DNA from 2 places in the Cohnella sp. LGH genome. Region 1 is predicted to be linked to the other one. Evidence: a T-box and tRNA genes for the amino acid it is inferred to sense, from the RefSeq annotation. Region 1 holds a T-box; the other holds one or more tRNA genes.
What was found. A T-box is a leader RNA that pairs with one kind of tRNA and senses whether it is charged. The one in region 1 lies ahead of pheS (phenylalanine--tRNA ligase subunit alpha), so its partner is inferred to be a tRNA-Phe.

Region 1 (3,397 bases):
CGCGGGAAGCTGGCTGGCGGATCGGGTCGTCGTGTGCGCCGGAGCATGGAGCGGATTCGTGCGAGAGTGGCTGCCCGTCGACGTGCCGGTTCATCCGATCCGGGGACAAATTTGCGCGTATGACGGGAAAGGCGATCCTGTCCGTCATATGGTTTTTTCCAGCCAAGCGTATTGGGTCGGCAAAAAAGACGGGAGCCTCGTATGCGGAGCCTCGGAAGATGTCGCCGGTTTTGAGCGGAGCGTCACAGAGCAGGGGATTGGACGGCTGAAGCGCTGGAGCGATCGCGCGCTGCCTTTCCTTGGCGGTATCCCTCCCTCGCGGGGCTGGGCGGGCCTAAGGCCCGCGACGTTGGACGGCTGGCCGCTGATCGGCCCCGTCCCCGAGGTTTCGGAGTTGGTGCTGGCGTGCGGCCATTATCGCAACGGTATTTTGCTGGCTCCGGCGACGGCGGCGCTGGTGGGAGATCTGTTGGAAGGGAAGGCCGGCGAAAAAGGGTATGAGAATGCCTTCGGGATCAAGCGGTTCTGTGTAGCGGGGACGAGGAGGGGCTTAGGATGAGAGAGGGCGCCCGGTTGTCCAGGGAAGCATCTGCTTTTCGCCGTCCGCTGGCTTTGACGGTCGCCGGCTCGGATTCGGGCGGGGGAGCGGGCATTCAGGCGGATCTGAAGACGTTTCAGGAGTTTGGCGTATACGGGATGAGCGTCGTGACGGCGGTGACGGCGCAAAACAGCCTGGGAGTGCAGCGCGTGGACAACGTCTCGCCTGACATGGTGGAGGCGCAGCTCGAAAGCGTGATGTCCGACATTGGAGCCGATGCCGTCAAGACGGGAATGCTGCCCGCGACCGCCCATGTCGAAGCGGCGGCAAGGTCGTTCGCGAGGCATCGGGTCAAGCGGCTTATCGTCGATCCTGTGGGCGCTGCCTCGGACGGTTCGCCGCTTATGGACGGCGGCGCGTTCAAAGCGATGAAGCGTCTGCTGCTGCCGATGGCGGAAGTCGTCACGCCGAACTTGCCGGAAGCTTGTCGGCTGCTCGGCGTCCATTCCGGCGACATTCGAACGATGACGGATATGGAGCGATTGGCGAAGCGTCTGCTCGCGTTGGGCTCCAGGCATGTGTTTCTTAAGGGCGGACATTGGAGCGGAGAGGAGGCCGTCGACGTATTCGTCTCCGCCGAGCGTCCCGGGGAGACAAAGCGGTTCGTCGGACCGAGGTATCCGACTCCCCATACGCACGGCACGGGCTGTACGACGGCGTCCGCCATCGCGGCTCTGCTGGCGAAAGGAGCTCTGCCGGAGGAGGCCTGCCGTGAAGCGAAAGCGTTCGTGGCCGCGGCGATTTCGGAAGCCTTTGCGCTAGGGAAAGGAACAGGCTCACTTTGGCATGGCGCATTTGCGGAAAAGAGGCGGTTTTTGCGATAATCGGCTTGCTTGCGGTTCTCCGATCCCCTATAATGATCAATAAATGCACAAATGCAACGATGGAGAAAAGTAAGCAGTGCCTTCTTACAGGGAGGGAGCGCCGAAGATTGCGAGCGTTCCTAAGAAATCAGGCTGCCGAAGTTCGCTCCGGAGCAGATCTCTGAACGTTCGGCTGCGGCCGTCCAGTAGGAGATACCGGCTTGCGGCCCGTTACGCCGTACGAAGCGGGAATGTCCGAGCGCCGAATAAGGCGTGCGTCCGATGATGGGCAGCGGCATTCCAACAAGGGTGGTACCACGGTCTTTTCGTCCCTTACGGGAGAGAAGGCTTTTTATTTTGTCGCGAGAAGGAGAATGGTGATGAAGGAACGATTAGAGGCTTTGCGGAGCGAAGCGCTGGATAAGCTGCAAACCGTGGCGGACGCCGCCGCGCTGAACGATCTCCGCGTGCATTATTTGGGCAAGAAGGGGCAGCTCACCGAAATTTTGCGCGGCATGGGCTCGCTCAGCGCCGAGGAGCGTCCGATCATCGGACAGGTAGGCAACGAGGTTCGCGCGGCGATTGAAGCGGTCATCGCGGAGAAGCAGACCGGCTTTGAGCAGGCCGAGACAGCGCGCCGTCTGCAAGCGGAGACGATCGACGTTACGCTGCCGGGCAAGGCGGTCGGCGCCGGCGCCATTCATCCTTTGAACAAAATCGTCGAGGAAATCGAAGATATTTTCATCGGGATGGGGTATACGGTGGCGGAAGGGCCGGAGGTCGAAACCGACTTCTTCAACTTCGAGGCGCTTAATCTGCCGAAAAACCACCCCGCGCGCGATATGCAGGATTCCTTCTATATTACGGACGAGATTTTGCTGCGTACGCAGACGTCCCCGGTGCAGATTCGCACGATGAAGGCGGCAAACGGCAAAACTCCCGTTAAAGTCATCTGTCCCGGCAAGGTGTATCGCCGAGACGACGACGACGCGACGCATTCGTTTATGTTCCATCAGATCGAAGGGCTGGTCATCGGGCCGAACATTCGGATGAGCGACCTGAAGGGAACGCTGCTGCAATTCGTGCAGGAAATGTACGGGCCGCAAATGCAAATTCGCCTGCGTCCGAGCTTCTTCCCGTTCACGGAGCCGAGCGCGGAGGTAGACGTTACCTGCGCCCAGTGCGGCGGCAGCGGCTGCCGGATGTGCAAGCATACCGGCTGGATCGAAATTCTCGGCTGCGGCATGGTGCACCCGAAGGTGCTTGAATACGGCGGCTACGACCCGAACGAAGTAACGGGCTTTGCGTTCGGCATGGGCGTGGAACGGATCGCGCTGCTGAAATACGGCATTGACGATATCCGTCATTTCTACGCGAACGACACGAAGTTCTTGAGTCAGTTCGCCAAAATATAACGCGAAAAAATTACGATAAAAACGAGGGGAGTTTCCCATGAACGTATCCTATCGGTGGTTATCCGATTATATCGATTTAAGCGGCATTCCTGCCGAGCAATTGGCGGAGATGATGACGCGGGGAGGCATCGAGATCGATTCCGTGCCGTCCCGCAATGCGGGCGTTACCGGCGTAGTCGTCGGCTATGTGAAAAAAAGAGAGAAGCATCCCGATGCGGATAAGCTGAGCGTTTGCACTGTCGACGCCGGAACGGGCGAGGATTTGCAGATCGTCTGCGGTGCGCCTAACGTTGACGCGGACATGAAGGTTCCGGTCGCCGTCGTCGGCGCTAAGCTGCCGGGTGGCCTCAATATCAAGCGCGCGAAGCTGCGCGGCGTGGAGTCGCAGGGGATGATCTGTTCGGCGCGCGAGCTCGGTATCAACGACAAACTGCTGCCGAAGGAGCAACAAGAAGGCATTCTCGTGCTTCCGTCCGACACGGAGATCGGACGCGACATTTTGGACGTGCTCGCTTTGGACGACTCGATTCTCGAGCTCGACCTGACGCCGAACCGTTCGGATTGCCTCAGCATGCTCGGCG
Region 2 (3,397 bases), 3.1 Mb from region 1:
GACTGTTTAGCAAAAACACAGGTCTGTGCGAAGCCGTAAGGCGAAGTATACGGGCTGACGCCTGCCCGGTGCTGGAAGGTTAAGGGGAGTGGTTAGGGGCAACCCGAAGCTGTGAACCGAAGCCCCAGTAAACGGCGGCCGTAACTATAACGGTCCTAAGGTAGCGAAATTCCTTGTCAGGTAAATTCTGACCCGCACGAATGGCGTAACGACTTGGGCGCTGTCTCAACGAGAGATCCGGTGAAATTTTAGTACCTGTGAAGATGCAGGTTACCCGCGACGTGACGGAAAGACCCCATGGAGCTTTACTGTAGCTTGATATTGAACTTTGGTACGGTCTGTACAGGATAGGTGGGAGCCGATGAAGCTGGGGCGCAAGCCTCAGTGGAGGCGCCGTTGGGATACCACCCTGATCGTATCGGAGTTCTAACCTGCTGCCCTGAATCGGGCAGAGGGACCGTGTCAGGCGGACAGTTTGACTGGGGCGGTCGCCTCCTAAAAAGTAACGGAGGCGCTCTAAGGTTCCCTCAGCGCGGTTGGAAATCGCGCGAAGAGTGCAAAGGCATAAGGGAGCTTGACTGCGAGACCTACAAGTCGAGCAGGGAGGAAACTCGGACTTAGTGATCCGGTGGTACCGAATGGAAGGGCCATCGCTCAACGGATAAAAGCTACCCTGGGGATAACAGGCTTATCTCCCCCAAGAGTCCACATCGACGGGGAGGTTTGGCACCTCGATGTCGGCTCATCGCATCCTGGGGCTGAAGTAGGTCCCAAGGGTTGGGCTGTTCGCCCATTAAAGCGGTACGCGAGCTGGGTTCAGAACGTCGTGAGACAGTTCGGTCCCTATCTGTCGCGGGCGTAGGAAATTTGAGAGGGGCTGTCCTTAGTACGAGAGGACCGGGATGGACGCACCGCTGGTGTACCAGTTGTTCCGCCAGGAGCATCGCTGGGTAGCCAAGTGCGGAAGGGATAAGCGCTGAAAGCATCTAAGCGCGAAGCCTGCCTCAAGATGAGATTTCCCAATTCGTAAGACCCCTGGAAGAACACCAGGTTGATAGGCTCGGGGTGGAAGCGCAGCAATGTGTGGAGCTGACGAGTACTAATCGGTCGAGGGCTTATCCTAACATCGTGCGATGCAAATCGCTACGAACAATGCGCGAGTTTGGTTCGTATCCGGTTTTCAGGGCGCAAGCCTTGCGAATTGAAACAAACGTGTATCGGTTCAGGTATCGTGCCGAATCGTGTACTCGATGTGGCGGCGTAGCTCAGCTGGCTAGAGCATTCGGTTCATACCCGGAGGGTCAGGGGTTCAAGTCCCTTCGCCGCTACCATACCTTATTCCCATGGAGGCTTAGCTCAGCTGGGAGAGCATCTGCCTTACAAGCAGAGGGTCGGGGGTTCGATCCCCTCAGCCTCCACCATAACAATGCGGAGCCGTGGTGTAGAGGCCTAACATGCCTGCCTGTCACGCAGGAGACCGCGGGTTCGAATCCCGTCGGCTCCGCCATTTATTTTCCGATTATGCATCGGTTGCCTTTAACAGGGACAAGCAAGGCTCGATAGCTCAGCTGGTAGAGCAGAGGACTGAAAATCCTCGTGTCGGCGGTTCGATTCCGTCTCGAGCCACCATTCGTTTCATCGGGTTTCAAATATGGAGGGTTAGCGAAGTGGCCAAACGCGGGAGACTGTAAATCTCTTCCTTCGGGTTCGGTGGTTCGAATCCATCACCCTCCACCATTACCCGAGCCATTAGCTCAGTTGGTAGAGCACCTGACTTTTAATCAGGGTGTCGAAGGTTCGAGTCCTTCATGGCTCACCAGTTTTTGAACTGACAGCAGACGTTGATACGTCTGCTTTTTTGATTTATGCACAGCAGGAGGCGTAACAATTTAGGCGGAAACCCGCTTAAGAAGAAGCCCACGATAATTTGGCCGCCGAGTGGGGCCGATATAGGAGAATTTAAGGTGGAATACCCGTCCTAATTTGGCTAAAAGAGCAAAGTAAGTTGATTTAGAGTGGAAAATTCTACTTAATTTTCCCAAAACGGAAGAATTCCAGGAATAGAGCGGAAAACCCGCCTTAAAAAGCTCAAAAATAGTGCGGCCGCGAATTTAAAGCGGTTTTTCAGCTTTAAAACTACAGCGTGTACTCCCTCATCAGCGAATCGAGCGGGGGATTTGATTGCCGTCGATCGTTGGCAAAACAAATGGAGATATAAGGAGAGATCAAGGCGTGACAAATCCGATTTTCGAACGGCTGATGCCGGCTCCTGCAGGGGGCGGTTACTGTGAAAAGGACCATTATATATGGTGCGGCTCTTGTGTGCGAGGCGAGGATGGGCGTTATCATCTGTTCGCATCCCGGTGGAGCAAGGAGTTGGGCTTCGGGAGCAACTGGCTATTCAATTGCGAAGTCGTAAGGGCCTCCAGCGATGTTCCGGAAGGACCCTACAAGTATGAGGAGACCGTGCTGAGTCGAAGGGATCGTTCGTTTTTCGACGGAATGAGCCAGCATAATCCATATATTCAATACTGGAATGGCACCTACTATCTTTACTATATGGGGACTACATACGGAGGCCCGATTCCGGGACCTGGAGACGAGGTGCCGGGGGAACGGCAAATCGAGGTGTGGAACAACAAACGGATCGGACTGGCCGTAGCCTCGTCAATATTCGGTCCGTGGACACGACGGGATACGCCGTTGCTGGAGCCGCGTTTGGGCCATTGGGACTGCACAGTGACGACAAACCCCGCTGTGACGATTTTGCCCGACGGAAGGACCTATATGATTTACAAGTCGAGAGAGTACGCAGGCGCCACGTTGCAGCTCGGTATTGCGGCCGCGGATAGCCCGGAAGGCCCTTTTCGCCGACTGACGGACGATCCGATCCTGGGCTTCTCCGATCCGGATCTTCATGTGGAGGACCCTTTCCTATGGTATTCGGACGGGATGTTCCATCTGCTGATCAAGGACGATAGCAAGAACGGATCGTATGGACTGACAGGCGAGTGGGGAGCCGGAGTGTATGCGACGAGCGAGGATTGTATTGAGTGGCGGATCCATCCCGATCCGAAGGCTTACTCCAGAACGGTGATCTGGGAGGATGGCACGCTTACGGAGATGTGCAACCTGGAGAGACCGTACTTGTTGATTCAGAACGGACAACCGACGCATTTGTTTGCGGCAGCGGGTACGGGAGAAGGCCCCTACCAATTCGAGCATACCCGGAGTGTGGTTATCCCTCTGTCGTCGGATAAAGCGAAAAAAACAGGGGAGTAGAAATAGCCCGGGTGTTTTGAATGTCTTTGGGGAAAAGTAAGGGAAATCGTCGAGCAACCGATCAGGAGGATTTCCCGATGATCTACCTTTACGCGTGTGGCCTTTCTTTTCTGCT

Region 2: it has a tRNA-Phe gene. The T-box ahead of pheS (phenylalanine--tRNA ligase subunit alpha) is inferred to sense a tRNA for this amino acid. The anticodon was not compared.

What each region holds. Positions count from the first base shown of each region.
Region 1 is NZ_CP072117.1:2,011,254-2,014,650, reverse strand. Features, by position in the region: gene thiO (glycine oxidase ThiO) at 1-559, shown strand, start outside; gene thiD (bifunctional hydroxymethylpyrimidine kinase/phosphomethylpyrimidine kinase) at 556-1,422, shown strand; T-box leader at 1,470-1,738, shown strand; gene pheS (phenylalanine--tRNA ligase subunit alpha) at 1,782-2,816, shown strand; gene pheT (phenylalanine--tRNA ligase subunit beta) at 2,854-3,397, shown strand, end outside.
Region 2 is NZ_CP072117.1:7,854,049-7,857,445, reverse strand. Features, by position in the region: rRNA gene J4772_RS32290 (23S ribosomal RNA) at 1-1,123, shown strand, start outside; tRNA gene J4772_RS32285 (tRNA-Met) at 1,255-1,331, shown strand; tRNA gene J4772_RS32280 (tRNA-Val) at 1,346-1,421, shown strand; tRNA gene J4772_RS32275 (tRNA-Asp) at 1,431-1,507, shown strand; tRNA gene J4772_RS32270 (tRNA-Phe) at 1,554-1,629, shown strand; tRNA gene J4772_RS32265 (tRNA-Tyr) at 1,654-1,737, shown strand; tRNA gene J4772_RS32260 (tRNA-Lys) at 1,744-1,819, shown strand; gene J4772_RS32255 (glycoside hydrolase family protein) at 2,233-3,282, shown strand; gene J4772_RS32250 (MraY family glycosyltransferase) at 3,360-3,397, shown strand, end outside.